Regions from separate parts of the Mycoplana sp. 10N416 genome, predicted to be linked through region 3. Evidence: predicted binding sites of a transcription regulator. Region 3 holds the regulator's gene; each other region holds the start of a gene.
The links. Region 3 encodes LexA, which represses DNA repair genes until DNA is damaged. Its sites were predicted from a motif close to TGTTCNNNNTGTGTTCNG; they were not measured.
Positions count from the first base shown of each region.

Region 1 (10,704 bases), on a different contig from region 3:
GACTTCCTGCTCCTCGATCGCGACGATCTGGCCGACACCATGGGCCGGATAGACGATCGATTCACCGGTCTTGAAGCCCTGGCGCGTGGAAGATTTCTTCTGCTGGGTCGTCATTCTATTCAAATACTCCCTGTTACGTCCCGGCGCAGGCCGGGGCCGGGTCAAGAGGCCCGGGAAAGACGGAGACACCGTCGGGGTGACACCATTCCTGGTCCGTCCAACAAGGCACAAACGGATGCGGCTGCGCGTTCACAAGAGAGCAACGTGACGTTGCTTATGGGAGGTGAGCGGCGCCGGGAGATCGTTTGCTCGTGGTGGTGCTTGGGCACACCAAGTGCCTCGCTTGGATCAGTATTGCGACCCTACCACAAAAAAGTGCCTAAATCAATAATTTGCTTCGCATGGGTCATCAAGCCTGCCCTATCCAACTTGCGGACGGACATGCTCGGTTTTCCCCAATTGTAACCGCGCCGCTCGAGGCGCGGGCCGGTCAGTCGCCCTGACCGGGCTCGGCGGTGAAGTACTTCTCGTACTTTCCTTCTTCGCCGTCATAGGCCTTTGCATCCGGCATCGGCTCTTTCTTGACCGTGATGTTCGGCCAGACCTGCGCGAATTCGGCATTCACCTTCAGCCACTTGTCGAGCCCCGGCTCGGTGTCGGGCTTGATCGCCTCGGCCGGGCATTCGGGCTCGCAGACGCCGCAGTCGATGCATTCGTCCGGATGGATCACCAGAAAGTTCTCGCCCTCGTAGAAGCAATCGACGGGGCAGACTTCCACGCAATCCGTATATTTGCAGCGAATGCAATTGTCGGTCACGACATACGTCATGATGAACTCCAGCGAATTTCCTTGTCGGCGGCCGAGCGGCCTGACACCGCCATATCAACCGGCGAAACGGACACGATCCGGGCACCTGAGGATATCCGATGCCGCCTCCGTCTTCGGCTTGGAGGTAAAGGCTTTGACCCCGGTTTGCAAGGAAAAACCATGCGCAAGATCGAGCGGACGAAGGACGAATTTTCTATGCACACCAACAATTTCGCTGGGATTAGGGACTAATCTTCCGCTTCATCGAAGCGACTGTGCAGCGCATCAGTTTCGCGGCGCTCGCGTTTTGTCGGACGCCCTGCGCCGCGCTCGCGCGCCGCCTGCTCGAACAGGCTGCGCTCTGCCCTCGGCGGAGGCGGCGGTGTCAGATCCTCGTAGAGCGTACGGGCCTCCTCGAAAGGCCCGCGGCGGGTGCCCGGCAGGAGCACCTTCACCACAAGATCATGGCGCTCCAGCGACAGCACGACCGTGTCGCCGGGTTTCAGGTTGAATGACGGCTGGCGTATCGGCTGGCCGTTGACGGAGACATCGCCCTGCTCCACCGACTTCGCCGCGAGCGAGCGGGACTTGCGAAGCCGAGCGAAGAACAGCCATTTGTCGATGCGCTGGCGCGTCGAATCCGATGGCTGTTCCCGCTTGTCAGCCATGTCCCTACTTCTTCATCTGCTCCTTGAGCGCGGCGAGCTTGGCAAAGGGCGAATCCGGATCGACCGGCTTCTCCTTGCGCGGCGGGCGCGCCTCGAACTTGGCCGGCTTGCCGGAGCGGTCGTCGCGCTGCGGACGGTCGTTTCGGTCATTTCGATCCGGGCGGCCACCCTGCGGCTTTCCGTCGCGGCCCTTGGCAAACTCCGGACGACCGCCCTGCGGCCGGCCATCGCGTCGATCACCGTCACGCCGATCGCCTTCACGCCGTCCGCCGGCCTTCTGGCCGCGATCACCGCGCCGGTCACCCTGGCCGCGCTGGCCATGACGCTGGTTGTCGTTGCGGCCACCGGGCCGCCACAACAGGACCGGCCGTGCTTCCGCCGGAACCGCATCTTCCGTCGTCTCGGCAACGACACCCTCGCTGCCAGCCGCTTCCGCGGTCGGTTCGGCAGAGGCCGTTTCGGCGGGCGGCTCGGCAGAGGCCGCTTCGGCGGCTGGCTCTTCGCCTTCGCCGGCAGTCGCTGGCGCAGATTCGGCCGGCGCCTCCGCATCAGCATCGTCGTCAACCGCTACCTCGACGGTGTCAGCAGCAACACCCGCAGCTTCCGCCGTCTCGCCGGTCGCCGGGACAGCGGTCTTTGCGTCTTCCGTGGCCAGGAAAGCGGCGGCCTCCTCGGCCTTCACGCTGTCGGCGCGATAGCCAAGGCCCTTCAGGATTTCTTCCATGTCGTCGGGCGTTGCGCCGAGGATCGAGAGCATGGAGGTCGTCGCGGTGAACCGGCGGCCATCATAGGCGCCTTCCGGACGTGGCGTCGTGCCGGGCTTCCACTGAAGCAGCGGCCGGATGAGATCCGCCAGGCGCTCGAGGATGTCGATGCGCACCGCGCGCTTGCCGAGGAACCGGAAGCCGGCGAGCTTGTAGAAGGTGCGCTCGAAGCTCTGATCGGCGACGACCGAGGTGCGGCCGGCGGCCAGCGCCGGGATCAACTCGCCGTAGCCCGGCTTGTCGAGTCCATCATTCTTCAGCGCCCAGAGCAGCGTGATGAGTTCCGCCGGGGCCGGCTTGAGCAGCGCCGGCATGAAGATGTGGTAGGCGCCAAAACGGATGCCGTGCTTGCGGATCGAGGCGCGCGCCTCCTGATCGAGCGACTTGACGTCATCGGCAACGTCGCGGCGGAACATCACGCCGAGGTTTTCGACGAGCTGGAACGCCAGACCCTTGGCAAGCCCCTGCAGATCTTCGGCGCGTGACAGATCGTCGAGCGGCTTCAGGACGGTGGCGATGTGGTGGTTGACGAAGCGCTCGATGCGAGCGGCGACATGGTCACGCGCGCTGCCGGTCAATTGCTCGTCGGCGAGCAGGATGACGCGTGGCCGCATGACATGATCACTGGCCGCGAGGCGGGCGACGGGTTCGCCGAGCCAGCGCACCGTTCCGTCGGAGCCGACGGCGAGGTCGCTGTTGCCGGCGGCATGAAGCCGGGCCGCACGCGCCTCGAACTCGAGCGCCAACGCCTTCTGGGCTGCACCCTGCACGGCCTTCGCGTCCGGCCCCTCCGTGCCCGAAGCGAGCGTAAACCGGAATCCGGCCAACTGCCCTACATGATGTCCCTCGACGAAGACATCGCCATTTACACTGATTTCGGCTTCCAGCATCGCATTCTCTCTCAGGCGCTTCATGAGCACAGATGTCCTGCGATCAACAAAGCGTTTCGTCAACCTTTCATGTAACGCGTCGGACAATCGGTCCTCGATTTCCCGCGTCTTTTCCTGCCAGTGTGTCGGATCGGCCAGCCAATTCGGGCGATTCGACACATAGGTCCAAGTCCTTATCTGGGCAATTCGTGCCGAAAGCGTGTCAATCTCGCCATCGGTACGATCCGCTCGCCTCACCTGTTCGGCAAGAAAGTCCTCGTTCACCGTACCCCGCCGAACCAGATCGGCATAGAGGGTAGAGATGAGATCGGCGTGCTGCGCCGGCGTTATGCGCCGATAGTCCGGCAGTGCGCAGGCTTCCCAGAGCTTTTCCACCCGCTCGGCCGTCGTCGCCATGTCCCTGATGTCAGGATAGCGCGACAGATGCTCGAGCGCCTGCTGGTCGACGGCCGGCAGGGCACGAACCAGGCCGGAAACCGAAGGCGGCGCATCGAGGCTCGCCTTCAGGCTCGCGAGCGAGGCGAAATCCTGCCTCTTGGAGCGCCACTGCAGGACCTTAACCGGCTCGAACGCATGCGCCTCGATTCGCTCGACCAGTTCCGGGTCGAAGGGATCGACCCTTCCGGTTACGCCGAAGGTTCCGTCTCGAACATGACGGCCGGCACGTCCGGCGACCTGACCGATCTCGCCCGGATTGAGATTGCGGAACTGGTAGCCGTCGAATTTCCGATCCTGCGCGAAGGCGACATGGTCGACGTCGAGATTGAGGCCCATGCCGATCGCGTCGGTGGCGACGAGATACTCGACGTCGCCTTCCTGGTAGAGACCCACCTGGGCGTTGCGCGTGCGTGGCGACAGCGCACCCAGCACGACGGCCGCACCGCCGCGCTGGCGGCGGATCAGTTCGGCGATGGCATAGACCTCGTCGGCGGAGAACGCGACGATCGCCGTCCGCTGCGGCAGGCGCGTGATCTTCTTCGAGCCGGCGTAGAAGAGCTGCGACAGGCGCGGGCGCTCGACCACGGTGATGCCGGGAAGCAGATGCTCGAGAATCGGCTTCATGGTCGCCGCGCCCAGGAGCAGTGTCTCGTCACGGCCACGCAGGTGCAGGATTCGGTCGGTGAAGATGTGGCCGCGCTCAAGGTCGCCGGCAAGCTGGACCTCGTCGATCGCCACGAAGGACGCCCGCGTCTCGCGCGGCATGGCCTCGACCGTGCAGACCGAATAGCGCGCCATGTGCGGCGTGATCTTCTCTTCCCCGGTGATCAGCGCGACGTTGTGGTGGCCGACCTTTTCGACCATCCGCGTATAGACCTCCCGCGCCAGCAGCCTGAGCGGCAGGCCGATCACACCCGTCTCGTGCGCCACCATGCGTTCGATTGCGTAATGGGTCTTGCCGGTATTGGTCGGCCCGAGCACCGCGGTGACACCGCGGCCGCTCAATATCATCGGTGCAGCAGACAAGGCATGCCTCGGAAAGTATCGATCGTCCGGCGCCGGTTGCGGCCCGCGCGCCGGCAACACAAATGCCCATCGCAATGCGCAATAGCAAGAGTGCTGTGCAATCTGGCGGCGTTTCTCCCGTACTGAAATGGGTTTCAGGATCTCGCAAAGCCCGATCTATCAGCCCTTTGGCGGCAGAATCAGAACACCCTGCGAACGAATCGGAGACGAAACGAAGACTCCATTCGATTCAGGTTTTGTTCCCTACAAAATATTGACCTTCATGCGACTTCGCACACCACATGCTGAATCTTCCTCGCTACCGGGCCGAGTCAACCGCGATGAGACGCAACCTGGCCCGAAAAGCCTGTAAAGCCCTTTTTCTGGCATGCGCCAAAGATTCTTCGTCAGACGCCAGATCTAGGGCAGGAAACGCCAAACCGTCGTCCGCTTCACTTCGCTATCCTCCAGTGCGCGGGTGACGGGAACCTCGTAGGTCGCGAGCGGCGCCATCCGCTCGCGAGGGCAATAGGATCGGCCAGGATCGCCGACGAGAACCGCAGCCCCCCGCGCGGCCAGCTGCGAGAACCAGGGGATCAGCGCCTCCGCGAAGGTCTTGTCGTAGAAAACGTCGCCGGCCAGCACCACGTCCCAGCCCATATCGTCCCCAACAACGTCGCCGCCGCTATAGGCCAGGTCGATGCCGTTGTGCGTGGCATTCAGCCGGATCGCCGTCCCGCTCCAGGGATCGATGTCGGCGGCCCGCACCTGCGCCGCGCCGGCCAGTTTGGCGGCGAGCGCGACAAGCCCGGAGCCGCTGGCGAAATCGAGCACGTTACGGCCACGGACGATCTCGGGATGATCGAGCACGTAGCGGCTAAGTCCCTGGCCGCCTGCCCAGGCGAACGCCCAGAACGGCGGCGGCAGACCGATCTCCTCCAGCTCCTCCTCCGTCTTCAGCCAAAGATCGTGCGCTTCCGACGCCAGCCGGAGCCGGATTTCCGGCACGTGCGGCGGCGCAAGCACCGAAGTGTTTTCGAGGATGAAGCGTTCGGGATCGGTCTTCACGGCCCGATCAGCGCGGCGGGTTGTCGAGCCCACCCATGCGGCAGACCTCGATCCACTCGTCTTCGGTCACGGGCTGGACGGAAAGGCGCATCGAGGTGACGAGCGACATGTTTTCCAGCTTCGGGTTCGCCTTGACGTCCTTCAGCGAAACCGGGCGGGGCATATCGCAAACGGCGCGGATGTCGACGCAATCCCAGCGCGGATCATCGCCAGCCGTCGAATCCGGGTGCGACAGCGCACAGACCTCCGTGATGCCGACGATCTCCAGCCCCTCGTTGGAGTGGTAGAAGAAGCCCTTGTCGCCGATCTTCATCGCCCGCATGTTGTTGCGCGCCAGGTAGTTTCGCACCCCGTTCCACTCGGTGCCCTGCTCGCCCGCGTCCTTCTGCATGGCCCAGGACCACTTGAAGGGCTCGGACTTGTAAAGCCAGAAAGCCATGCCCCTTATGCCTCCGGATTGTTGAAGACCCAATTCCAGGCCTTCACCTCGACATTGGCGAACAGCCCGGCCTTGGCATAGGGATCCGCCTCGGCGAGCGCCCGTGCCGCTTCGATCGTCTCCGCCTTGACGACGACGAGGCTGCCCGTCGGCTTGCCGTCATCCCCGAGGAAGGGACCGGCAAAGGCCAGCTTGCCCTCTTCATTCAGCTTGTTGAGATAGGCCAGGTGCTCGGGACGGGTATCAAGCCGCACCTGCAGGGCGCCAAGCTTGTCCGTGCACAAAAAGGCAAAATGCATATCGTCTCCTTCCGCTCAAAATTCCTGGGTGATGGGGCGGGTCATCAAGGCGCTGATGGCTGTTGCCAGATCCAGCTTGCCATCGACGATCGCCGCGACCGCATCGGTGATCGGCATGTCGACGCCCCGCTCGGCCGCAACCTTCGATGCGACGCTCGCTGCAAAGGCCCCTTCGACAAGCTCCCCCGCCCAACCACCAGCATTGCCCTGTTTTCCGAGCGCAATGCCGAAGCGGAGGTTTCGCGACTGATGGCTGGTGCCGGTCAGCACCAGATCGCCGAGGCCCGATAGGCCACTCACCGTCGACGCGTCGCCACCATGCGCCGCCACGAAACGCGACATTTCCGCAAGTCCGCGCGAAATCAGCGCTGCGCGCGCCGAATCTCCGAGCCCTGCACCCTCCACGACGCCACAGGCGATCGCCAGCACGTTTTTCAGCGCCCCACCGAGTTGCACGCCGATGCGATCCGCTGATGGATAGAGGCGAAACGTCGGGCCGGACAGGGCGTGTGCGAGATCTGCCGCCTGCTCCAGCGTCTGCGCCGCGATGACCATCGCCGTCGGCAGGCCGCGGGCGATGTCGGCGGCAAAGCCGGGGCCTGAGAGCACTCCGATGTGCTGGTGTGGAAGTTCCTCTTCCAGCACGTCGGTCAACAACCGGCCGCTCGCCTTCTCCATGCCCTTGGCGCAGACGATGACCGAGGCTCCATCCATCAGATGGGGCGCGAGTTCCCGGGCGGCCTCGCGTTGTGACTGCGACGGCATCGCAAACAGCACGACCGGCGCGTGCTTAAGGACCTCGTGATCCGAGGTCACCTCGAGCGCGGCCGAAAGATCAATATCCGGCAGAACCGCATCATTGCGACGGTGGGACGCGATCTCGCGCACGGTCTCGTCGCGCCGGGCGAGCAGCGTGACCCGGCTTTCGCCGGTTTCGGCGACGACCGTTGCCAGCGCCGTACCGAAAGCACCGGCCCCGACAACGACGACATGCGGACGTGAGCTCATGCCTTGGCCCCCCGCTTACCCGATCCAAGCACTGCGGCGGCGGCCGTATCCAGCGGCCAGCGCGACCGCGGCGCCACCGAAAGCTCATCCGGCGAAAGGCCAGCCGCCATGCGCTCCAGTCCGGCCCAGGCGATCATCGCCGCATTGTCGGTACAGAGCGCCAGGGGCGGCGCCACGAAGCGGAAATGGTTGCGATCACAGAGATCCTGGAGCGTCGCGCGCAGCACCTTGTTCGCCGCCACCCCGCCCGCGACGACAAGCGCGGGAGCCGCCACTGTCGAAAACTCCTGTCGAAACCGCTCGAGACCGCGGCCGATGCGGTCCTTCAACGTGCGCGCGACCGCCTTCTGGAACGAGGCGCAGATGTCGGCAATATCCTGATCGCTCACCGGCTCGATCGATTGGGCCGCTTGGCGGACCGCCGTCTTGAGACCGGAGAAGGAGAAATCCAGCCGCTTCTCGCCGACAAGCGGACGCGGGAAAGAGAAGCGGTCCGGGTTGCCCGTTTCAGCCGCTTTTTCCACCGCGGGACCGCCGGGATAGGGGAGCCCAAGGAGCTTCGCGGTCTTGTCGAAGGCTTCGCCCAGCGCATCATCGATCGTCGTGCCCCAGCGCTCGTAGTCGCCGACGCCGCGCACCAGCACGAGTTGGGTGTGGCCGCCGGAAACGAGCAGCATCAGGTAGGGAAACGAAAGCCCATCGGTCAGCCGCGCGGTCAGAGCGTGCCCCTCCAGATGGTTCACGGCATAGAGCGGCTTGCCCTTGGCACGCGCGATCGCCTTACCGGTCATCAGGCCGACGATCAGGCCACCGATCAGGCCGGGGCCGCTGGTTGCAGCGATTGCATCCACCTCGTCCAGCGTCTTTCCGGCCCTCGCCAGCGCCTGGCCGATCAACGCATCCAACGCCTCGACATGCGCGCGCGCGGCAATTTCCGGCACGACTCCGCCGTATGCGCTATGCTCGTCGAGCTGACTGAGCACGACATCGCCCAGTATCTCACCGTGCCCAGCCGGATCGCGTACGACGATTGCCGCGGCGGTCTCGTCGCAACTCGTTTCGATGCCAAGGATGGTCAGGTGGGACGACATGAAGCACGCTGTTTGATTGCGGTTGCGGCAAAAGCCGGATACGAGGACCTCCGGTAACAATGGATCAAGGCGGATGCAAACAAAACCTTTAAGGATCGGGACGCGCGGCAGCCCGCTGGCGCTGGCACAGGCACACGAGACACGCGATCGACTGATGGCGGCCCACGGCCTTCCTGAAGAGATGTTCGAGATCGTCGTGCTCTCGACGCAAGGTGACCGCATCACCGACCGCCCCCTCTCCGACATCGGCGGCAAGGGTCTCTTCACCGAAGAGATCGAGGCACAGCTCTATTCGGGCGATCTGGACTTCGCCGTGCACTCGTCGAAGGACATGCCGACACGCCTGCCGGACGGTCTGGAGCTCGCCGCTTTTCTCCCCCGCGAGGACCCGCGCGACGCCGTCGTCGGACGGACGGCCCCGTCGCTGATGGAACTGCCGCATGGGGCAATCGTGGGCTCCGCCTCGCTGCGCCGACAGGCCCAGATCCGCAAGCTGCGTCCCGACATCAACGTCATCACGTTTCGCGGGCAGGTGGACACGCGCCTGCGCAAGCTCGCCGAAGGCCAGGCCGACGCCACGATGCTCGCCTATGCCGGCTTGAAGCGGATTTCCAAGGAACATGTGGCGACCCAGGTCCTTGATCTGGAGGTGTTCATGCCGGCACCGGCACAGGGCGCGATCTGTGTCGAGGCGCGCATCGGCGACCGCCGCATCGGCGAACTGCTGGCGGCTATCGACCACCAGGCCACCCATGAGGCGGTTACCTGCGAGCGCAGCTTCCTGGCCGTGCTCGACGGCTCATGCCGGACGCCGATCGCCGGCTATGCCGTCTCGGAAGCGGGCCGCATCCGCTTTCGCGGGATGATCCTGACCCCCGATGGCTCGCGGTTCTACGAAAGCGAGATCGAAGGGCCGGCAACGGACGCAGCGGCGCTCGGCGCCGAGGCGGGCCGCGTCGTGCGCGAAGCCGCGGGAACCAGCTTCTTCGACGGATGGGGGTGATGCGCGTCCTTGTGATCCGCCCGCAAGCCCAGGCACGAAAAACGGCGGCGAGACTCAAAGCCCTTGGCCATACGCCGGTCGTCGTCCCACTGGCGGAGCCGATCCACGACAACGAGGCGACGCTCGCGGCGCTCTCGACGCACCATTCGGCAATCGCGATCACGAGCAGCGAGGCGGTAAGGGTGCTTCTGTCGATCGGCGAGGCACTCGATCGCCACTTGCTGACAACCGTCTTCGCCGTTGGCACCGCTACGGCCCGTGCGGCCGCGGAGGCCGGTTTCCGCACCGTTCTCTCGCCGGATGGCGGTGATGGCAACAGCCTTGCCGATCTGATTGTTGCCCACCGGCGCGACTATGGAACCCCGCCCGATCCCCTTCTCTATCTGGCCGGCACGCCGCGATCGAAGTCCTTCGAGGCGCGGCTCGATGTCGCTGGGGTAAGCTATCAGACCACCGAGTGCTACCGGATGGAACCAATCCGGCCCGAGCGCGCCGAATTGGAGCCGGTTCTCACCGGCAAGCAGATAGATGCCGTCCTGTTTCACTCGCGAGAGTCGGCCCTGCGCTTCTTTGCCCTGCCGCTGGTCGCCGAGCACCTGGACCGCCTCGCTCGAACACTCTTTCTCTGTATCAGCCGCAGCGTCGCGACCGCGATTCCGCAGCGTTTCAAGAAATCGATCGTCATCGCCGCTACGCCGACCGAAGCCGATTTGCTCGACCTGCTGTAGGCGACGACGACGCGCGTTCCAGCTACGCAGATCGCAGCCGGGGCCCGCCTAAATCGAAGGAGGGGCTTTCCCTGCCGGGGTTCCCTGACTAGGTTTATTGCATCGCAATGGAGAATGAGGAGACCGTCATGGACCCGGAAAAGCCGCCCCGCCGCAAGAAATCCGGTGAGACGCCCGTGACGATCGACCTCGAGGCGGCACAGGCTGCCGAAAGCGGCACCACGAACGAGGCTCAACCCGTTTCAACCGATCCGACCGTCGAAACCAATCCGGACACGGATCTGGCTACATCCACAGGCGGCCCTGGAACGGCAAGCGCCGCGGAGCCAGAAACCACCGACACGTCGCCCCGCATGACGGCCGCACCACAGATGCAGTCGAGCCCGGCCAGGTCCGGCGCCTTTGCCGCCGCGATCCTCGGCGGTCTCGTCGCGCTTGCCGGGGCCGGCGCCCTGCAATACGGCGGCTATCTGCCGGCGCTCGGGCCGGAACGCG
Region 1 is NZ_JBFTIM010000002.1:172,580-183,283, forward strand. It holds gene AC1DDS_RS05120 (CarD family transcriptional regulator) at 1-114, opposite strand, end outside; gene fdxA (ferredoxin FdxA) at 491-829, opposite strand; gene AC1DDS_RS05130 (RNA-binding S4 domain-containing protein) at 1,057-1,476, opposite strand; gene AC1DDS_RS05135 (helicase-related protein) at 1,481-4,579, opposite strand; gene AC1DDS_RS05140 (class I SAM-dependent methyltransferase) at 4,994-5,641, opposite strand; gene AC1DDS_RS05145 (EVE domain-containing protein) at 5,649-6,080, opposite strand; gene AC1DDS_RS05150 (YciI-like protein) at 6,086-6,379, opposite strand; gene AC1DDS_RS05155 (NAD(P)H-dependent glycerol-3-phosphate dehydrogenase) at 6,395-7,387, opposite strand; gene tsaD (tRNA (adenosine(37)-N6)-threonylcarbamoyltransferase complex transferase subunit TsaD) at 7,384-8,478, opposite strand; gene hemC (hydroxymethylbilane synthase) at 8,552-9,481, shown strand; gene AC1DDS_RS05170 (uroporphyrinogen-III synthase) at 9,481-10,209, shown strand; gene AC1DDS_RS05175 (COG4223 family protein) at 10,338-10,704, shown strand, end outside.
Region 1: the regulator LexA is predicted to act here: its motif matches at 4,775-4,792, upstream of AC1DDS_RS05135 (helicase-related protein).

Region 2 (10,704 bases), on a different contig from region 3:
GATCAGTTGTCCACCGGTTCTCATGGTTTTTCCCTGTGTGCTCATTGCGGTGTTTGTCATGCGGATTTCCTCCCGGCTTCCAGTTTCTGGAGTTCGGCCAAAATCTCGTCGGTGTGTTCGCCGAGCCGCGGGCTCGGGTGTTCATAGGCAAGCGGCGTTTCGGAAAAGACGATCGGCGTGCGCACGCTCGGGATGCGGTTGCCGTCGCGATCTGGCAGGTCCAGTCGCATTCCACGCGCCTTGATCTGCGGGTCGTCGAAGGTTTCCGCGATCGAGTTGATCGGGCCGGCCGGTACGCCGTTCTCTTCGCAGGCGGCCAGAAGGTCGGACTTCATCCATTTGCGGCTGCGCTCGAGGATCAGCGGACGAAGTTCCCCGCGGAACTTGACCCGCGACTTGTTGGTGGCGAAGCGCTCGTCGGAGGCGAGATCGGCCATGCCGAGCAACGCGCAGAACCGCTGGAACTGGCCGTCGTTGCCGATCGCGAGGATCATGTGGCCATCCGCGGTTTCGATCACCTCGTAAGGGGTGATGTTCGGATGGGCGTTGCCGAGGCGGGTGGGAGCGGTGCCGGAAACCAGATAGTTCATGTTCTGGTTCGCCATGACGGCCGACTGCACGTCGAGCAGCGCCATGTCGATCTGCTGGCCCTTGCCCGTCTTCATCACATGGATAAGCGCGGCCTGGATGGCCGTTACCGCGTAGATGCCTGTGAAAATATCGGCAATCGCTACGCCCGCCTTCATCGGTTCGCCATCCGGCGCGCCGGTCACCGACATGAAGCCGGACATGCCCTGGACGATGTAGTCGTAGCCGGCACGGGCGGCATAGGGGCCGTCCTGGCCGAAGCCGGTGATGGAGCAATAGACGAGTTTCGGATTTTCCGGTGCGAGGCTCTTGTAGTCGAGGCCATATTTCTCAAGCCCGCCGACCTTGAAGTTCTCGATCACGACATCGGCTGTGCGCACCAGCCGGTGGACGATTTCCTGGCCTTCTTTCGTCCGGAAGTCGACGGTGATCGAGCGCTTGTTGCGGTTGGTGGAGTGGTAGTAGGCGGCGGACAGGTTCTCGCCGTCCTTGCCGGTCACGAAGGGAGGCCCCCAGGCGCGGGTGTCGTCGCCGCCTTCGGGATTCTCGACCTTGATCACGTCCGCGCCGAGGTCGGCGAGCATCTGTCCGGCCCAGGGACCGGCGAGCACGCGCGCGAGCTCGATGACCCGGATTCCGGCAAGCGGCAAGTTCTTGTTGTCCATCGTTTCCTCCATGCCGACACCGTTCGTCGTCAACGGCAATCTATCCTCGGCAATGGGTGCTGGATAACAAAAAGGCGCATCGCGAGATAGCATCAACCGGGCATGGGTTGATGCGCGTCCGGACTTAATCGGGTTGCGCTCGGCTCAGACGAGCGGCGGCATCGCGGGAATGGTCGGACGCTTTCGCAACTGGTGCTCGCGCCAGATCACGTAGAGGCCGGAGCCGATGATGATGGAGATGCCACCCCATTTCAGCGGATCGGGCAGGTGACCGAACACCCACCAACCGAGAATGGTGGCGGAGACGATCTCCAGATATTGCAGCGGCGCCAGCACCGAGGCCGGGGCGCTGCGATAGGCATAGGCGCCGAAAATGCCGGAGATGGTGGCGGCAATGCCGGCGCAGATGATGAACAGCGTGGAAATGCCGTGCGGCATGACCGGAGTGAACGCCGTCCAGTCAAAATGGTTGCCGACCAGAAGTGCGATCCCGGCAAAAGCTGCGCCCCAGAGGCCGGTATGCAACTGCATCGACCAGGGGTCCTCGCTCTGCGCTGCCAGCCGTGTGATCAGATAGAACACGGCAAGGCCGAACGCGGACACGACCGGCAGCAATGCAAACAGTCCGACCTCCTGCATGCTTGGCTGGATCACGAGCAGGGCGCCGAGGAAGCCCACTGCACAGGCGGTATAACGCCGCCAGCCGATCGTTTCCTTCAGGAAGATCGCCCCGAGGATCGTCAGGATGATCGGCTCGACGAAGAAAATCGCGAGTGCGTCTGCAATCTCCATCACGGCAAGAGCCATGACGAAACTAATCATCACGGTCGCAGCCATTAGGCCGCGGAGCGCATGCAGGGCCGACTTCTTCCAGGTCAGGTCGAGCAGGGTGCCGCGCCAGAGAACGACCGGGAGAAGCGTCGCCGCCTGGAACATAAAGCGACAAAGAGTGATGACGGCCGCCGGAACCTCTGCCACTGCGAGTTTGGAGAAGAGATCGATGACCGGCGCTATAAGGACCGAAATGACCATCAGGACGAGCCCCAGCCGCACCTCCTGATGGAGCGTGGAGGGAGATGTCGATGCATGTGCGGTCATTTGGATCCACCGGTTCGGCGTTCAGTCAGCGCAATCCTTTGGCACCAGTTGCAGAAATCCGCAATCGGCATTTCTCGCAGGTCCTGCCGTTCCAGCAGCGTTTCGTGGCGCAATCCGCGATGGACGAGGCAGGTCACGTCGGAAAGCCCCGCCGTCTTCAGCCGGTCCCCGAGCCAGGTGACGGCGCGGCCGAAATCGGTCGCCGGGTCTTCGTCGCCACCCACGAGATGGATCGGCAATCCGGTCCGTAGGCGTGCGATTGCGTTCGCCTTCGCGGCGGCAAACGTCATGGCGAATACGTCGAGCCAGAGCGACACGCTGGCGTCGAAACCGCAGAGCGGGTCGGCAATGTACCGGTCGACTTCCGCTGCATCGTGCGAGAGCCAGTCGAAGTCGGTTCGCCGGTGCGAGACTTTTTTCGCCCAGGCCGCGAAGGTGAGTTTCGGCAAGATCTCGCTCGGCACGTCCGATCCCTTCAGCATCCGCTCGGCCAGCAGAGCGGCTTGCGCAGCGCGACCGGCGAAGCCCGGGTTCAGATTGGAATTCCAGACCGCGAGTCCGTCGATCTTTTGCGGATGCGTTTCTGCAAACAGCAGCGCGAGAAGTCCCCCCATCGAATGTCCGAACAGGATGATCGGCAATCCCGGATGGGCGGCGACGGCCAACTCGCGTATCGCGGCCATGTCTTCGAGCGCCAAATGTAGTCCGTGTCGATGGGCGAAGCGGCCGATCGGCGCGTCCGGCGCGGTTGTATCACCGTGCCCGCGATGGTCATGGGCATAGACGTGGAAGCCCTCCACCGCCAAACGCTCTGCGAAGGCCTTGTAGCGGCGCGAATGCTCGGCAAGCCCATGGCTGATCAGGACCACGCCCTCGGCGCGACCGCGCGATGGTTCGTGGCGGTAGGCGAGCCTTGCGCCCGTCGGACTTTGCAGATGCCGCGTTGTGCAGACCATGTTGCTCCGGGATGTCATGACGAGACTGGTAGTGGCAGCATGAAATTGATTTTCCATCCAAATGCAAATTGCGCTTCGTGCGGGTGCAGGGCGCACCCACAGCTGTCTGCGTCGTCAAAATTTTAAGTTGCAATTTTCCCGCGAATGTTGATTAATGTTTATGGTTTGTTCTTGTTTGGGGAGGTGTCATGACAAGGCCCGGATCCACATGCATGCAAATGACTGCAATGTTCCTCTTTCTGGCGCTGGCGGCACCTGCGGCCGCGATGACACTGCAGGGCGGCCCCGAGGGCGGTGGTGGAAAGTCCAAGACCGCTCATGTGCTGGCACTGACCTGGCAGCCGGGTTTCTGCCTGACGAAGCCGAAGGCTCCGGAATGCGCCGGGCCTCTGAAGGGCGCCGAGGAGGCGACACGCCTGTCGCTGCACGGGTTGTGGCGGGTCAGGAAGAGCTACTGCGGTATCGATGCCGAGCTGAAAAAGCTCCACCGCTCCAGCAAATGGACGGATCTGCCCAAATTGGCACTTTCAGAGACTACGGCGATGCGCCTTGCCGCGGCCATGCCCGGTGTCGCCTCCGGGCTCGACCGCCATCAGTGGATGATGAACGGCACCTGCCATGCGACGACGGCGGAGGATTACTATGCGCGATCCCTGGAGTTGCTGGACACCGTCAACGGCTCCGCAGTGGGCGTGTTTTTCCAAACGAAGGCGGGGAAGGCGGTGACGATCGCCGAGCTCGCTGCCGCCTTTGATGCCGCATTCGGCGCCGGAACGGGCGAGCGGGTGCAACTGCGCTGCCGTACGGTCGGCGACGAGAAGATCGTTACCGGGCTGACCATTGGGCTGAATTCGGACGAGGGGGAACTCGCCGGGCTCATTCGGGGCGCTTCGGCCACCAAGTCCAGATGCGCCGGCGGACTGCTGGTTCGCGCGGGCGGTGACTGATCAGTTGAGCCGGGCGATGCGGGTGCTGCGCCCGGGCATGTCTGCTTCCTACGCGATAGGGTGACCGTTGCTGCCCGGTCTCTTGGGCTGCAACGAGACAATTCCCGCTGTCTTGGTGGCGCTGCATTGCCGCTGCCGGGGAATTCGCCTACATAGCGGGCAAATTTTTCTTTGAATGCGGAGCAGGCGCGCAATGGCACGACAGTTCATCTATCACATGGCAGGGCTCAACAAGGCCTATGGCAACAAGAAGGTTCTGGAGAATATTCACCTTTCCTTCTACCCGGACGCGAAGATCGGTATTCTCGGCCCGAACGGCGCGGGTAAGTCGACTGTGCTGCGGATCATGGCCGGTCTCGACACGGAATTTACCGGCGAAGCCTGGGTGGCGGAGGGCGCGACCGTCGGCTACCTGCCGCAGGAGCCGCAGCTGGATCCGGCGAAGAACGTGCTGGAGAACGTGATGGAGGGTGTCGCCGGCAAGAAGGCGATCCTCGACCGCTACAACGAGCTGATGATGAACTATTCGGACGAGACGGCCGAAGAGGGCGCCAAGCTCCAGGACATCATCGACAGCCAGAACCTCTGGGATCTCGAAAGCCAGGTCGAGATGGCCATGGACGCGTTGCGCTGCCCGCCGGGCGATGCGGACGTCGCCAATCTGTCCGGCGGTGAGAAGCGCCGCGTCGCGCTCTGCAAGCTGCTGCTGTCGCAGCCTGACCTGCTGCTGCTCGACGAGCCGACCAACCATCTCGACGCCGAGACGATCGCCTGGCTGGAAAAGCACCTGCGCGAGTATCCGGGCGCCGTGCTGATGATCACCCACGACCGCTACTTCCTCGACAATGTCACCGGCTGGATCCTCGAGCTCGACCGCGGCCGCGGCATCCCCTACGAGGGCAACTATTCGGCCTACCTCCAGGCCAAGGCCAAGCGCATGCAGCAGGAGGGTCGTGAGGAGGCGACGCGCCAGAAGGCGATCTCCCGCGAACAGGAGTGGATCGCTTCCAGCCCCAAGGCCCGACAGGCGAAGTCGAAGGCCCGTATTCGCGCCTACGACGAACTGGTCAGGGCGGCGGAGGATCGTCGTCCCGGCGACGCGCAGATCGTGATCCCGGTCGGTGAGCGTCTCGGCAACGTCGTGATCGAGGCCGAGAACCTGACCAAGTCCTATGGCGACCGCGTGCTGATCGAGAATCTCACCTTCAAGCTGCCGCCCGGCGGCATCGTCGGTGTCATCGGTCCGAACGGCGCCGGCAAGACGACGCTGTTCCGGATGATTACCGGCCAAGAGCAGCCCGATAGCGGCGAGATCCGCGTCGGTGACACGGTCGACCTCGGCTACGTCGACCAGAGCCGTGATGCGCTCGCTGGCGACAAGACTGTCTGGGAAGAAATCTCCGGCGGCAACGACATCATCAAGCTTGGCAAGCACGAGGTGAATTCGCGCGCCTATTGCGGCGCCTTCAACTTCAAGGGCGGCGACCAGCAGCAGAAGGTCGGCACGCTCTCGGGCGGCCAGCGCAACCGCGTCCACCTCGCCAAGATGCTGAAGGCCGGCGGCAACGTCATCCTGCTCGACGAGCCGACCAACGACCTCGACACCGAAACGCTGGCGGCTCTTGAGGACGCACTCGAAAACTTCGCCGGTTGCGCGGTCATCATCAGCCACGACCGCATGTTCCTCGACCGGCTTGCGACGCACATCCTCGCCTTTGAGGGCGACAGCCATGTGGAATGGTTCGAGGGCAACTTCGAGGACTACGAGCAGGACAAGATCCGCCGCCTCGGCCCGGATTCGGTCAACCCGAAGCGCGTCACCTACAAGCGCCTGACCCGCTGAGAATCAAAGGGCAGGCGACACGGTCCGTCGAGCGGCCGCTTGCTCTGTGGGGATCTCCACCAAGCCGCCACGCTGGACACAGCGTGGCGGCTTGTCATTATGGCTTGTCATTACGGGTGCGGTTCGATCGCGCCGCCTCGACGGTGCACTCCGGCAACTCGCCGACTGCAAGTGTGGCGCCGAGCGGACGTGGCGACGCATTCGGGCGGCCTCCCTTCGGAGATTGCGCGCCCGGCACGCAAGCAGTCTGTTTGTCGTGATCTGGTCGATCTGCGGATGCACACGGCCCGGATCCCACGTGTCCGGCTGCATCGCCTTACTTCCAGCTTCGAAGCGAGCCCGGAGATTGCGGCTTGCATTTGCGCAACTCATGACATAAACATATCTTTATGTCTTGATTGGATTGAGGGCGGGAATGGTGAAGCTCGGCTTGGACGACGCTGTAGAGGTTTTGAAGACGGCGGGCGAGTCGACCCGCCTGCGCCTCTTGGCCCTTCTCTCCCGCGGCGATCTGACGGTCACCGATCTCACCGATATCCTCGGCCAGTCGCAGCCGCGTATCTCGCGGCACCTGAAGCTTCTCGCCGAGGCGGCGCTGATCGAACGATACCAGGAGGGCGCCTGGGCCTATTTCCGGCTCAGGCACGATGGTGCCGCCGTCTCGCTGGCGCGCCTGCTGCTCGACCGGATCGACGGGAGCGACCCGGTCCTGTCCAGGGATGCGGAACGGCTTGCGGTGCTGAAGAAGGCGCGCGCAGAAAAGGCGCAAGCCTATTTCAGCCGGAACGCCGCCGAATGGGACGAACTGCGTCGCCTTCATGTGAGCGATGCGGAGGTCGAGGCAGCGCTCCTCGGACTGATCGGCGAGCAGCCGGTCGATGCGTTTCTCGACCTTGGCACCGGCACCGGCCGTATCCTGCAGTTGTTCGAGGGGCTTTATCGGCGCGGCGTCGGCGTCGATGCCAGCCGCGACATGCTCGCGGTCGCCCGCGCCAATCTGGACCGCGCCGGCATCACCAAGGCCTCGATCCGGCACGGCGACATCTTCAATCTGCCTTTGGAGCGCGACGAGTTCGACGTGGTGACCATTCATCAGGTCCTTCACTTTCTCGACGAACCGGACGCGGCCATCGCCGAAGCTGCACGCATGCTCCGGCCGGGCGGACGGCTGGTGATCATCGATCTTGCGCCGCACGAAATAGAGCATTTGCGGGACGAGCACGCCCATCTGCGACTGGGGTTTTCCCACCAGATCGTCGAGGAGTGGCTGGAGCAGGCGGGCCTGGCACTCGAAAAGACGATCGATCTCACCCCCGCCGAGGGCGGTCCGCAAGCGCTGACGGTCACGATATGGCTGGCGCGCGACCAGCGACCGGCAGAGGGTGCCGATGGCGTCGAACCGCTGATCGCCATTGGCGGGAGGAATTGACATGACGATTGGCCAAGCCGCGCGCCAACGCCACGCCCCCACGCTGTCCTTCGAGTTTTTTCCGCCCAGGACCGAAGAGGCCGAACGCCAGATCTGGGAGACGATCGACGCTTTGACCGCTTATGCACCGAGTTTCGTCTCGGTCACCTACGGGGCCGGCGGATCCACGCGCGCGCCGACGCTCGCCACCGTGGCGCGCATCATCAGCGACACGCCGCTTTCGGCGGCGGCGCACCTGACCTGCGTCGGCGCGACGAAGGAGGAGGTGCATGCCGTCATTGACGAGTTCCAGGCGGTTGGCGTCCGCCATTTCGTGGCCTTGCGCGGCGACCCGGCCAGCGGCATCGGTGCCGCCTACCAGCCCCATCCGGGAGGCTATGCCAACGCCGCCGAACTGGCCGCTGGACTGCGCGCGATCGGCGATTTCGAGGTGTCGGTCTCTGCCTATCCGGAAAAACACCCCGAAAGCTTCGACGTGGCGGCGGATATCGATATGCTGAAGCGCAAGGTCGATGCGGGTGCGACCCGGGCATTGACGCAGTTCTTCTTCGACAACATCCACTATGAGCGCTACCTCGAGCGGGTCCGTGCTGCCGGGATTCGCATCCCGATCGTGCCGGGTATCCTGCCCGTCCATAATCTGGCCCAGGTGCAGAAGTTTGCGGGGCTATGCGGCGCGACGGTTCCGCAATGGCTTGCCGATCGCCTCGGGCCGCTGGACGGCCAGCCCGAAGAGCGTGCCAGGGTTGCTGCGGACCTGGCGGCCCGTCAGGTCGAGGGGCTGATCGCGCTCGGCGTCGACGAATTCCATTTCTATACGATGAACCGGTCGACGCTCGTGTCGTCGGTGCTTGACCAGGTCGGGTTCGAACGGCGGGAAAATACGGTGCGACAGCCGGCGGCAGGCGCTGCTGCGTGAGCGGCAGAACGGCGCGGCCGCGTTCCGATGCGGCTTCCATGCCCGGACTGTTGCTCGGCAGGCCACGTAAAAAACGCATGACCTTGCGGGGTCATGCGTTTCGTGAAGTAATCAGGAATAACTTCTCTGCGTTTTTTGTCCTTTGGACGACGCTGCCGCTCAGATGAAAATCATGCCGGCGACGAAGAGGAACGCTGCACTGATCATCAGAACATTCAAGGAATGTGTGAGTCCCATGGCTTACCTCCTTGCGTTGCGTGGCCATAATAAGGCGTAAAAATCCCGCTTGAAAAGTTGTTTATGTGTTGCGCTGCGGCATCATAGCGCTCGCCACAATTTTTCCACAGGCCTAAATGGTTGTTCTTTCATCTGAATTTCCGATTACGGAAAGTTCACAAAAGTTTCGCGAACGTTAACGTGCGTGAGGTGATTTCAGGCCGCTTTGGGCGAATCGTCCGGCGCGATGATGCTTCCCGTCCAGCGACGCTGCGCGGGAAGGAGCTTGCGCTCCACACCATGCGTCACATTCGAGTTTGGGCGATATGCGCTAAACGCCCGAAGGGCGGAGGCGCTTCAAGACCCGGCCGTCGAGGATGACGAGACCCAAAAGCACCAGAACGATGCCGGTCGCGCCCGAGGGCGACAGTTGTTCGCCGAGAAAGAGCATTCCGGCGACGATTGCGCTCGGCGGAACGAGCAGGGTGACGAGCGATGTATTGGTGGCACCGGCGGCCGCCATGATCCTGAAAAAGAGAATGTAGGCATAGGCGGTGGAAACGAGCGCCAGGGCCAGGACACACAGCACGACGTTCATCGGCGGCATCGGCAGGGTCCAGGGGTGATCGACAAGGAGGGCCAGTGGCAGGAGAATGACGGTGGCCGCGGTCAACTGACCGGCCGCAGTCACAGGTGCGGCGACGCCGCGGAACCGCTTGCCGTAGGTCGCGGCGAGGCCATAGGACATCGCGGCCGCCAGCGGCAGCAGCAGCGCCCACAGCGGTGGCCCCGAGGTCTCGCCGGTGAAGGGGGCAATGGCGCGCGGACCGACCAATACGGCCGTCCCGACAAGCCCGACCAGGCAGCCCATGACCTTGGCGGGCGTCATCTTCTCGTCGGCGGTCAACCGGTTGGCGATGAGAATGGTGAAGATCGGCGTCGTCGCGTTCAGGATCGCCGCAAGCCCGGCGCCGATCTGGGTCTGGCCAGTGAAAATGAAGATGTGCGGGATGACATTGTTGATCAGTCCCATGACGAGGAATTCGCGCCAGCGCTGCCGTAGCGCCGGATACAGGCCGAAGCGCCCGGCAAGATAGAGATGGATCGCAAGTGCCGCGATGCCGATCCGCAAGAGCACGAGCGTGATCGGCGGTATGTGCTGCACGGCGACGCGGGCGAAGAAGAACGAGCCGCCCCAGATCAGGCCCAGCAGGAACAGCATGGCCCAGGTTTTGGGCGTCATCGTATAGCCCGGATTGAGGCTTGCGTGCTGGTTCATGATGCCGTCACCTTCTGCTGCCGTGCTGTGCCTGTATCAGAGGACACGATCTCGTTTCGCCGTAGGGCGGTTTCGTACTGATATCCGAGGTAGCCTTCCGGGCGCTACCCTGCCACCCGATTCCGGCATGGAACGGGGCGGTCGGGGCGATCATGTTTGAAGCCGCCGCACAAAGCCAGCCTTTCGCGGCGCTCCGCGTTCCCACAGCAAAAAAAGCGCCGCGGGAGTCCCGCGGCGCCGTATGCGATAGCGCGTGCCGTAACCGGTCAGGCCGGTCTGTCGCTGGAATCAGAGCGCGCCGAGCAGGGCGGGGGTCGCCCAGCCGTCGGCGGGCATGCCGAGGCGCAGCTGTTCCTTCTGAATCGCCGTGCGCGTGCCGACACCGAGAATGCCGTCGATCTTGCCGACGTCGTGGCCGAGTTCGGCAAGCCGCGTCTGCAACGCCTTCATGCTGCCGTCATCCAGGCCCAGCTCCGGCTGGCCTTTCTCATAGGGGGGAGTGCCAGCGAGGCGGGTGGCGAAATAGGCCGCCGACGTCGTGTAGATGAACGACTGGTTCCATTCGAGATAGACGTCGAAGTTCGGATAGGTGATGAAGGCCGGGCCCTTGCGTCCCTGCGGCAGCACCAGCGACGAGGCGAGGTTTGCAAAGCGGGTGTCGCCGTCGCGCGGCGTCACACCCAAGGCAAACCAGTCGCCGGCGGTCATGCCGGGCTGCAAGCCGGTCTTCTCCCAGGGGAGGTTTTCCGGGAGTGAGACTTCCT
Region 2 is NZ_JBFTIM010000006.1:258,310-269,013, reverse strand. It holds gene AC1DDS_RS14620 (thiamine pyrophosphate-binding protein) at 1-24, opposite strand, end outside; gene caiB (succinate--glutarate CoA-transferase) at 57-1,265, opposite strand; gene AC1DDS_RS14610 (DMT family transporter) at 1,398-2,351, opposite strand; gene AC1DDS_RS14605 (alpha/beta fold hydrolase) at 2,348-3,307, opposite strand; gene AC1DDS_RS14600 (ribonuclease T2 family protein) at 3,520-4,254, shown strand; gene ettA (energy-dependent translational throttle protein EttA) at 4,448-6,097, shown strand; gene AC1DDS_RS14590 (ArsR/SmtB family transcription factor) at 6,513-7,526, shown strand; gene metF (methylenetetrahydrofolate reductase [NAD(P)H]) at 7,528-8,445, shown strand; gene AC1DDS_RS14580 (DMT family transporter) at 8,993-9,940, opposite strand; gene AC1DDS_RS14575 (lytic murein transglycosylase) at 10,229-10,704, opposite strand, start outside.
Region 2: the regulator LexA is predicted to act here: its motif matches at 3,463-3,480, upstream of AC1DDS_RS14600 (ribonuclease T2 family protein).

Region 3 (10,704 bases):
CCATCAGCAGAAACGAGGTGTACATGGGGTGGCGAACCAGCGCGTATGGCCCGCCGCTGACCAGTTGATGCTTGTCGCGAATTTCCAGGGTGATCGACCAGTTCTTGCCGAGTTCCTTGTGGGTCCGGCGAAAAAGCCACATCGCGGAGAAGAACGAAACCGCCCCGACTGGAATGGCCCACATGTGGGCGGGATAGTCGGCCGCCTCAGGAAAGCCGGTGGCGACGTAGATGCCGGGTATGATAGCGAGCCCTAGCGTGGCCGCGACCAGCCCGAACATGTCGACGAACGAACGGCGGTTCGTGACGATCCGAACGCGCTTGGCGCGGCGCTCGAACGGGTAGCGGATAACGTACCAGGCAATAACGCCGAGCACCCATAGTGTTTGACCGATTGCGGCAGCAGATAAGTTCATTTAGATTCAGGGCCTGCTAAATTTCGCTCATACTGCACAGCGGATTTTGTCTCTGACAAGACGAAAAGTGAATAGTCCGCAACGATATACAGACGTGGCCGGATGAAGCCCGAGACGAAACGATCCCCCAGCAGGGCTCCCTTCCTCCCACTCCAACGGCAATCAGCGCGCAGAACCAGGTGCATCACTAGGCCCAGAGCGCGTCGCGGTCTTTGAGATAAGCATGCCGTGCCACAGGGCTTGGCATTTCACCGGTCTTTGTACGATGCCCGTTTCCCGTCGATCCCAGGCAACCGATTCAGCCAGTATTCATCTCGCGAAGCTCTGTGATGTACTGCTGCGGCCTGAGCCAGATTGGCGGGGTTTTGAAACCCATGGACTTTGCGATTTCCCCGGTCCAGGCGTTGCAGTTGTTGACGGTCGCCTGCCAGAACTTGGACTTAGCCTTCAATTGCCGAATGAATGCGACGGTCTTCTGGTACTCGGCCTCGGTCAACTTGACGCGCCAACTTGCAGAGCGATATTCCTCCTCGAGATCGCCATCACTCGCTCCGGTCTCAGCCGGCACCGGCAGGAAATGACCGAGAACGTAGGGGGCTGCATCCGTAGAAGCCGGCGCAAGGCCCGCGACTTCGGGATTGATCATCCTGCCGGACTTGTCGGCGCGCCCGAAGATCACATAGGTGTGCCCGTAACTCAGAGCATAGCGTGAGCGGAACTCGATAAAATAGAGCTTCTCGCTGCGCTGCGTTGCCCCCTCGGGTGCCCCGGTATAGCCGCGGTAATCCGAAACGTAACGGGGTTGCGGCGGCTTGTCCTCGGATTGGCAGGATGCAAGCACAAGCGCGAGGGCGGCTATAAGCAATGCATGGCTCTTTCCCAGCGTCATAGAACACGCTCCATTTACCGGTGCCACGGTCAAGGTAGCCTAAATTTGGCTGGAAAGCACCCTCGCCTGCCATCGGCAACAGCCGTTAGCGTTTTGCCGGAGAGAGCGCACAGAAAGGGGAAGTGCCGCCAGGCACTTCCCCGATCCAAGGCTGGTTGTCACTTATATACGGGTGCCGGCTGCTCGACCGGTGGCGGGGCTTTGCCCTTGCCTTTGCCGACTGTGCCGCAGGCACTGAGACTGACAACGGAAAGTACTGCTACTGTCACGATTAGAAGTCTGCTCATCAACATGTCCTTTCCTTGGAACGGAATAGGTTTTGGAAGGCAACGCTACTACTAATAACCTCAAAAGCAACAAAGGCATAGTGCGGAATGGACACAAAGTTAATCGCTGCAAAGAGCTGACAAGATCAGATTTATCAACGAATTGTTTCAAGCCGTGATCAATGACTAGCCTGCGCGCTCTTGCAGGGTGCGATTCCGCTTCCTGCGGCGGCTCTTTGCGAAAGGACCGTCGCTTCCGATTGTTCAGTAGACCGTGTCCCCCATCAACTAGGGGCCCGTAAGGGTTTGCATGACAGCGCCAAGTCGGAATAACCGTGGCGCAAAACTGGCGGAAGGCTTGGAATTTATAGCCTGGAACACAGGAAACACATGGAGCTTGGCCTATTCCTTCCGGATGTATTGTCAAATGACCTTCACTCGCGTTCCCACGGGCGCACGGCTGTAGAGATCGACGATATCCTCATTCGTCAGGCGCACGCATCCGTTCGAGACCGCATGTCCGATCGACCACGGCTCATTTGTTCCATGCAGCCGGTACATGGTGTCCTGTTTGCCCTGGTAGAGATAGAGCGCGGCCGCTCCAAGGGGATTGTGCGGTCCGCCTTCCACGCCGCCCGCATACTGCGCCAGCCGCGGTTTGCGCCGAATCATGTCGTCTGTCGGCCTCCAGGAGGGCCATTCCGCCTTGCGACCCACGGTCGCCTCCCCCCGGAACGTCAGCCCCTCTTCGCCGACGGCAACGCCGTAGCGGATCGCACGGCCACCGCCCTCGACGAGATAAAGGTACCGTTCGAAGGTATTGACGACAATTGTGCCAGGCGCCTCGTTTCCATCATACGCGACCTGACGACGACGGTATTGGGAGGCTACGCGATAGGTCGACATGGAGGGATATCCCGCCGACCCGAAGGTCGAACTGCATCCAGAAGCCAGCAAACCCAGCCCCAGGAACACGAATCCCCGACGTGTCATGAAGTTCCTGTCCATTTGCACCTGCTAGCGATCAGACGAACCCCTGCCTTTTTTAGGCATACCATTGCGGCGCGCTCCGGCCAAGTCTCTCCCTTTGATTGAAGCCGGAAGAAAAAATGTGCCGACTAACCATGTCGGTTCCGCTTCCGACGAATCCCCTTGCGTCGAAGGGCGGCCTCTGTTCGACTGGCCGTGGCAGTCAACAGGGATGAAATAATGGCGTTTGCCTTCGACGGAAAAGTCGCGATCGTGACGGGCGCTGGTTCGGGAATAGGCGCCGCGATATCGCGACGCCTAGCCGCCGAGGGCGCCGAGGTTGTCCTTGCCGATATCGACCATGACGCCGCAGAGGGCATTGCAGCCGAGATTCGTGGTGCGCACGGAGACAAGGCCCATGCGGTCGCGGTGGACGTCACTGACGCCGAAGCGGTCAGGAGGCTGGTCGAAACGACGGTGGAAAGATGCGGCGGCTTGCATCTGGCGGTTAACAATGCCGGCATCCACGGGCCGCGGCTCCCCAGCGGGGACTATCCCATCGACGGCTGGCAGAAGGTGATGGACGTCAACCTGAACGGTGTCTTCTACGGCATGAAGCATCAGATTTCCGCCATGATGGCATCCGGTGGCGGCGCGATCGTCAACGTCTCCTCCGTGCTCGGTTGCGTCGGGCTGCCGTTCACGGTGGCCTATACCGCGGCAAAGCACGGCGTAACGGGACTGACCAAGGTCGCGGCAATCGAGTATGCCAAGTTCGGTATCCGCATCAACGCCGTCGGTCCCGGCTGGATCGAAACCCCGCTCCTGACGGAGCATCCGCAACTGGCGAGCAGCCGTCGGATGGAATCGCTGCAGCCGATGGGGCGACGAGGGCGCCCGGAGGAAGTCGCCGCACTCGTCTGCTTCTTGCTTTCGGACGAGGCGAGCTTCATCACGGGCAGCTATCATCTCGTGGACGGTGCCTATAGCGCACACTAGCGTGTCCGACGGCTGACCTGGCAGATCGAAGGGGTACTGAACGAGGTCTTGCGGTCCGCATCGGACCCCGCGTAAAGTCTTGCCGACCAAGATCGGGAACTGTGGATGGTCAAAGAACAAGGACAAATGACCGGACTGATAACCGCCGGCATACTCGTTCTTGCGCTGCTGCACGCCGCACAATCGGTCTTCGTTCCGTTCGCGTTTTCCATTCTGGTCATCGCGTTGATATGGCCGGTCCAGGCCGCCCTCCAGAAGGTGATGCCGCGGCTGCTTGCGCTGCTCATAGCGCTGACCGTGACGATCATCGCGGTGGTCTCCGTGGGGTCGTCGATTGCCTGGGGGCTGGGTGTCCTCGGGCATTGGCTGTTCCTCAACGCCGGCCGTTTTCAGACGATCTACCTCGATTGGGCCCAATGGCTGGAAGAGCATGGTGTGGCGATCGCCGGCCCGTTGGCAGAGCGGTTCAACGTCGGCACGCTCGTCGGATTGCTGCAAGGGGTCGCCGGACGCATGAACAGTTTCGCCGGTTTCACGCTGGTGATCTTCATATCCGTCATGCTCGGCCTTCTGGAAGTGGAGGACGTCAAGCGACGCCTGCTGTTGCCGAGCGTCCAACCGCACGGTGCGCGGATTCTGGCGGCGAACAGAAGGATCGGTGCCAAGCTTCGACGCTTCATGGCCGTGCGTACGTTTGCCAGTATCCTGACGGGGTTGGTCGTTTGGATATTCGCCCGGTTCGTTGGTCTTGAGTTGGCTGCGGCCTGGGGAGCGATTGCGTTCGCCCTCAATTACATTCCTTTCCTCGGGCCATTCGTGGCGACGGTCTTCCCCACCTTGTTTGCGATTGCCCAGTTCGATTCGTGGCAATCCGCAGTGTTCGTCTTCGTCGGACTGAACCTTATCCAATTTGTCATCGGCAGCTACCTGGAGCCACGGCTGACCGGTGCTTCGCTCGCGATTTCACCGTTCGCCGTGATTTTCTCCGTGTTCTTTTGGAGTTTCATGTGGGGCCTTCCGGGTGCCTTCATTGGCGTTCCCATCCTGATTTGCCTCATCGAATACGCAGCACAGGTGCCGGCGACCCGCTGGATCGCCGTGCTCCTGTCCAGTACCGTGAATGATGACGCTGTTGCCGCTTTGGACCGCCGCGACAGGACTTGAGCTGCCTGACCGGAATGGCCGCGGATACTAGCTCACCGCGGGAACTGTAACGCCGATCAACAATCGTGGTGTCAGCACAAAATCGGAAAAGCGGGCTTTTTTGCCCCGTACTTGCCGGCCGCCGATTGAGAAGAGACAGAACCAATAACCTGCCTGGGCCGCCGCGCCACGAGCGGTTGTACCTGGCCGAAAAACCGGATTACACTTGACCGTTCGTTCGGATGGACAAGATTACGAGAGGCAAGAGAATCAACGAGAGAGGAAGGAATGGACATGACCAAGATTTCCCTAGTGCTCGTTCTGGCCGGGCTCGCAGCCGTCGGCTGCACGCCAACCGAGAGGGGCGCCGGCATCGGCGCAGCCACCGGCGCCGTGATCGGCGGCGCCATCACCAATGACGTCCGCGGCGCCGCCGTCGGAGCCGCCATCGGCGGTGTTTCCGGCGCGGTCATCGGCCATGTGGCCGGACAGCCTGGTCGTTGCTACTACCGCGATCGCTACGGCCGCCGCTACGTCGCCGCGTGCCCATAACAGCCTCACCGGCCGTGTCGCAGTTGAACAGGGAAAGACCTTGTCCCTCATAAGGTCTTTCCCGGACAATGGAATTTCCCGCCGGTATCACAGCTTAGAATTTCAAACGAGCGACTGCACCTTTGATTGAAATTTGCCCCCTTGCGGAACACATATGGAACAGATAGTGTCTGTTCTGGATTTGTTTCACGATTCTGGGTGACGAGCCATGCTGACCCGCAAACAACAGGAACTGCTCCTGTTCATCCACGAGCGGATGAAGGAGACCGGCATTCCGCCGTCATTCGACGAGATGAAGGATGCGCTCGATCTCGCCTCGAAATCGGGCATTCACCGGTTGATCACCGCCCTCGAGGAGCGCGGCTTTATCCGCCGGCTGCCAAATCGGGCGCGCGCACTCGAGGTGATAAAGCTGCCCGAGGCCTATTCTCCGAGCCTGAAGGCGCGGCGTGGCTTTTCCCCGTCCGTCATCGAAGGAAGCCTTGGCAAGCCGGCGACGGCGCCCTCCCCGGCCAAGCCCGCGGCCGCGGACGGGTCGGCTTCGGTTCCGGTCATGGGGCGCATCGCCGCCGGCGTGCCGATCTCGGCAATCCAGAACAACACCCATGACATCGCGGTTCCCATGGAGATGCTCGGCGCTGGCGAGCATTATGCGCTTGAAGTCAAGGGCGACTCGATGATCGAGGCCGGGATCCTCGACGGAGATACCGTCATCATCCGCAACACCAACTCCGCCAACCCGGGAGAGATCGTCGTGGCTCTCGTCGACGACGAGGAGGCGACGCTGAAGCGTTTCCGCCGCAAGGGCGCCTCCATTGCTTTGGAAGCCGCCAATCCTGCCTACGAGACCCGCATCTTCGGCCCCGACCGGGTGAAGATTCAAGGCAAGCTCGTCGGCCTCATTCGCCGGTATCACTGACTGCGTCTTCTAAGTCGAGATATGTGTTCGTCCGCCAGTCGTACAGACGGTGCCGGCTCCAGGGGCGATGAAGCGTCGTGACAGCATTGCGGACGCTGTAACTTGCGCGGCCGGTCGGATCGACCGGCTGCGGCGTTATTTCAAGGGCGCCGGTGCGGCGCAGGCTGCGCGCCGAAACGAGTCGAGCGCCCGAACGGCAGGTTTCCATTCGAAGGTATCGTGGCACGACCACGAGATCGGCACTGTCGCAGGCAGTTCCGAGAAAGGCCGGGTCCTCGACCGCGAGGACACGCCAACCGGCCGGCGCAACACCGGCGCACCACGCCTTGCGGCGGCAAACGAATCGCTTGTCGTTGGCGGCTGTGGCGAACGCCGCACGCATGTCAGCGCGCGCACGCGCCATCGCAGCAGCGTCAAGCACCACTTCCCGTTCCGTACTTCGGCGCTGTCGTGCACCCGAGCTCGCTTCCGGTGCTGCTTGGCCGACCAAGTTCTCCGAGCGACCGATGCCCGCGCCACCTCCGCCCGCGGGCTCCCGTTGCGCGGCATCTTCATCGGTCAGGAACAATGGCGAACGATGGCTTTCGATGCGAAGGGCGCGACGCCATTGATCGTAGATGAAATCGGGCGGCTTCGACCGATTCGTGGCGGCCTCTCCCGGCGTGACGAGCGCCACCAGCCGACCGTCCTCCGATACGAGAAGCTCGGGCGGCGCATCCGAAGGACGGACGGCCACAACGGCCACGCCGAAGACGAGTGGTAAAAGGCCGATGAGCGCGAGACGGGTGCGAAGCAGACAGAGGAACCCGCCACCTGCTGCAATGAGCGCGAATGCCAGCGGGGGCAATCTGCCGGTGACTACCTCTCCGCCCCAGCCGGAAACCCAATTGGCCATGGCGATGATCCAGTCGACGCCCCGTCCCATGATCGCGAGCGGAATGCCGTCCAGCCCGAGCGGCATGAGCAGCATGGCGATGACGGCCGTCGGCATGACGATGAACGAAGTGATCGGCATCGCAAGAAGGTTTCCGGCAAGGCCATAGGCCGGGATGCGATGGAAGTGTCCGATGGAATAGACGAGCGTTGCGACCCCGCCGATCAGGGACGACAGCAGAATCCCACCGGCAAACGCAGATGCAACCGAAAGCATCCGTGATCGATCGCCGATCCACCTGTGGCGCCGCGCGGACCAGTCGCGCCAGGCAGCATAGCCCGCAACCAGACCGAGGGTTGCCGCATAGGACATCTGGAAGCCGGGACCGGTGACCGCGGAAGGCGTCACCGCCAGAATGATCAGTGCCGACAGCGCGACATTGCGCAGGCTGATGGCGGTGCGGTCGAACAGGACAGCGAACAGCATGACGACGATCATCAGCCACGAGCGGACCGCCGAAACCGCCCCGCCGGAGATCAGGATGTAAAGGGTGACCGTGATCAACCCGCCGATGGCTGCGATTTTCTTGATCGGGAACTGTTCGGCTGCGCCCGGAACCAGCGCCAGCAGCAGTCGGGCGCCGACCAGAAAAGTGCCCGCCGCAAGCACCATGTTGAGCCCTGAAATCGCCAGAACGTGCGCGAGGCCCGATTGGCGCAAGGCCTCCACCGTTTTCGGGCTGATGCCGCGCTGTTCGGCCGTGATCAAGGCGGCAGAAATTGCGCCTGCATCGCCGCCGATGCGGCCACGAATGTGTTGCGTGATAGCACTCCGCCATTCGGCCACCACTCGGCTTGCTGCACCGTATGCGGTTTCACTTCGCGCCGGCGGGTTCAACTCCGTCGCCGCCGGTTTGCCGTAAAAGTATCCGATAGCCCCGGTTCCGGCGAAATAGGCGTCGAAAGCAAAGTCGTTGAGACCCGGCAACGCCGGTCCCGACGGCGGATTCAGCCGCGCGCGTCCGACGATCCCGCTGCCGATCGGCAGCGGCGTATGGGGACTGCGCGCAAGGAGACTGACGTGGTCGGGCGGACGCCGCAATGTCGGGCCGTCGGTCGTCAGCAGCGCCACCCGGTACCGCAGGCGGCCGCGGTCATCGGCTTCGCGAGACAGCACCCTCCCCGTAATCGTCGTCGTCACCGGCTGATCCAGCATGACGGTGGAAAGCCGCCAGCTTTCGACCGCGGAGAGCGCGATTCCGAGAAGCAGCAGGAATGCCGCGCGCGTGACAAAGGACAGGAGAGTCTGGCGATGCCGCAGGACCACCGCGATCAGCCCGAATCCAAGCAGTACGATCAGCAGCGGCACCAGCGGCGGATCGCGGGCGAGCGCGTACCAGGTCCATGCCCCTGTGCCGATGAATACGGGAACGAACAGAAAGACGCTGCCATGGTCTCGCTCCCGCTCCCAGGCTGCTAACCCCGACGACAGGGCGCCAGCAAACCAGCGCTTTGCACCACCCCGCCGCCCCGCAAGCATGACCGTTCGGCCGCTCGCGATTGCGACCGGCTGGCTCGCCGTCTGCAGGTTCTGCGGGGTCCGGGCCGCGCTGGCGGCCGGGACTGCGACTTTGGTAGCGTTTCCCTCCCCCATGGCCTCCGCCCCAGCCACATCCAGCAGCATAATGCAACTTCAGATTGTGATTTGCAATTGCCAATTCGGCGCCAATGCGCCTGATCTCCGAGAAAGAATGCCCCCTCCACAATTCTCGAATCTCGCCCATAAGTTGCTTGCAACTGGCGAGGAAGAGTAGATATTGCGATGCCGGAATGTTTGTTTTTGCATTGCACAAATGCAGCCTTCGTCTTGCTTGGCACGTGAGGCAATTTGGGCTAGCAAAGCGGCACGCCCACGATCGGCACTGCCTGTGCCACACCAGCAGATGGAGATCCTCATGACGGGAAAGAGCGCGGAAGTCACTGTCAGTGACAAGAAGGTGGAGTTGCCATTGCGATCCGGATCAATCGGTCCGTCGGTGATCGACATCGGCACGCTCTACAAGCAGACCGGCACTTTCACCTATGACCCGGGCTTCACCTCGACGGCCTCGTGCGAGTCCAGAATCACCTACATCGACGGTGACGAAGGCGTTCTCCTGCATCGCGGCTATCCGATCGAGCAACTGGCGGAGCACGGCGATTTTCTGGAAGCGTGCTACCTGCTCCTCTACGGCGAGCTGCCGACCAAGGCGCAGAAGGATGACTTCGACTATCGCGTCACCCACCACACGATGGTGCACGAGCAGATGTCGAAGTTCTTCACCGGCTTCCGCCGCGACGCCCACCCGATGGCGGTGATGTGCGGCGTCGTCGGCGCGCTGTCGGCCTTCTACCACGACTCCACCGACATCACCGATCCGCACCAGCGCATGGTTGCATCGCTACGCATGATCGCCAAGATGCCGACGATCGCGGCGATGGCCTACAAGTACCACATCGGCCAGCCGTTCGTTTACCCGAAGAACGATCTCGACTACGCGTCGAACTTCCTGCGCATGTGCTTTGCCGTGCCCTGCGAGGAGTACACCGTCAACCCAGTCCTGTCGCGGGCGATGGATCGCATCTTCATTCTCCACGCCGACCATGAGCAGAACGCGTCGACGTCGACGGTACGCCTCGCCGGCTCTTCGGGAGCCAACCCGTTTGCCTGCATCGCAGCCGGCATCGCCTGCCTCTGGGGTCCGGCTCACGGCGGCGCGAACGAGGCGGCGCTGAACATGCTGGCGGAGATCGGCACGGCTGATCGCATCCCGGAATTCGTTGCCCGCGCCAAGGACAAGAACGATCCGTTCCGCCTGATGGGCTTCGGCCACCGCGTCTACAAGAACTACGACCCGCGCGCCCGCATCATGCAGAAGACGACGCACGAGGTTCTTGGCGAACTCGGCATCAAGGACGACCCGATGCTGGAAGTCGCCATGGAACTGGAGCGCATCGCGCTCACCGATGAATACTTCATCGAGAAGAAGCTGTACCCGAACATCGACTTCTATTCCGGCATCACGCTCAAGGCGCTCGGCTTCCCCACCACGATGTTCACCGTGCTGTTTGCACTGGCCCGCACCGTCGGCTGGATCGCCCAGTGGAACGAAATGATCGAGGATCCGGAGCAGCGCATCGGCCGCCCGCGCCAGCTCTACATCGGCGCCCCCAAGCGCGACTACGTGCCCGTCTCGAAGCGCTGAGGCTGACATCGATGCGGTCCGGTCAACCAGACCGGACCTTGTCCACCGGCAAACCCGTCGATGTATTTCGACGGGTTTTTGTTTGGCGTCCGCAAACGAGAATGCGGCTGCTCGCCCTCATAGCAACCGCTGGGCAGAACCAGGTGTTGGGGCGATTTTGAGAACGACAACGCAGCGACGGCTTCCATTTGCGGCACCAGAATCCGCTATGCGACAAAGGACGACAAATATTTGCTCCGCGGCGACGCAACGCTCTTGCCAAAATTGCGCCGACGCTCTTATGTGGCGATGACCTCGCTGGGAGAAACCGGCCGCCCGAAACGGGATGGCTGGTGCCGAAGGAGCAACCGCCCCGGAAACTCTCAGGCAAAAGGACCAGCAAGGTGCCGACAGGACTCTGGAGAGAGGCGTTCACACGCCCGCCGAAGGGATAA
Region 3 is NZ_JBFTIM010000010.1:119,094-129,797, reverse strand. It holds gene AC1DDS_RS20265 (protein-S-isoprenylcysteine O-methyltransferase) at 1-415, opposite strand, end outside; gene AC1DDS_RS20260 (hypothetical protein) at 714-1,304, opposite strand; gene AC1DDS_RS20255 (ABC transporter) at 1,463-1,591, opposite strand; gene AC1DDS_RS20250 (L,D-transpeptidase) at 1,994-2,578, opposite strand; gene AC1DDS_RS20245 (SDR family NAD(P)-dependent oxidoreductase) at 2,780-3,538, shown strand; gene AC1DDS_RS20240 (AI-2E family transporter) at 3,665-4,702, shown strand; gene AC1DDS_RS20235 (YMGG-like glycine zipper-containing protein) at 4,976-5,233, shown strand; gene lexA (transcriptional repressor LexA) at 5,442-6,152, shown strand; gene AC1DDS_RS20225 (ComEC/Rec2 family competence protein) at 6,133-8,709, opposite strand; gene gltA (citrate synthase) at 8,981-10,270, shown strand; glycine riboswitch at 10,559-10,658, shown strand.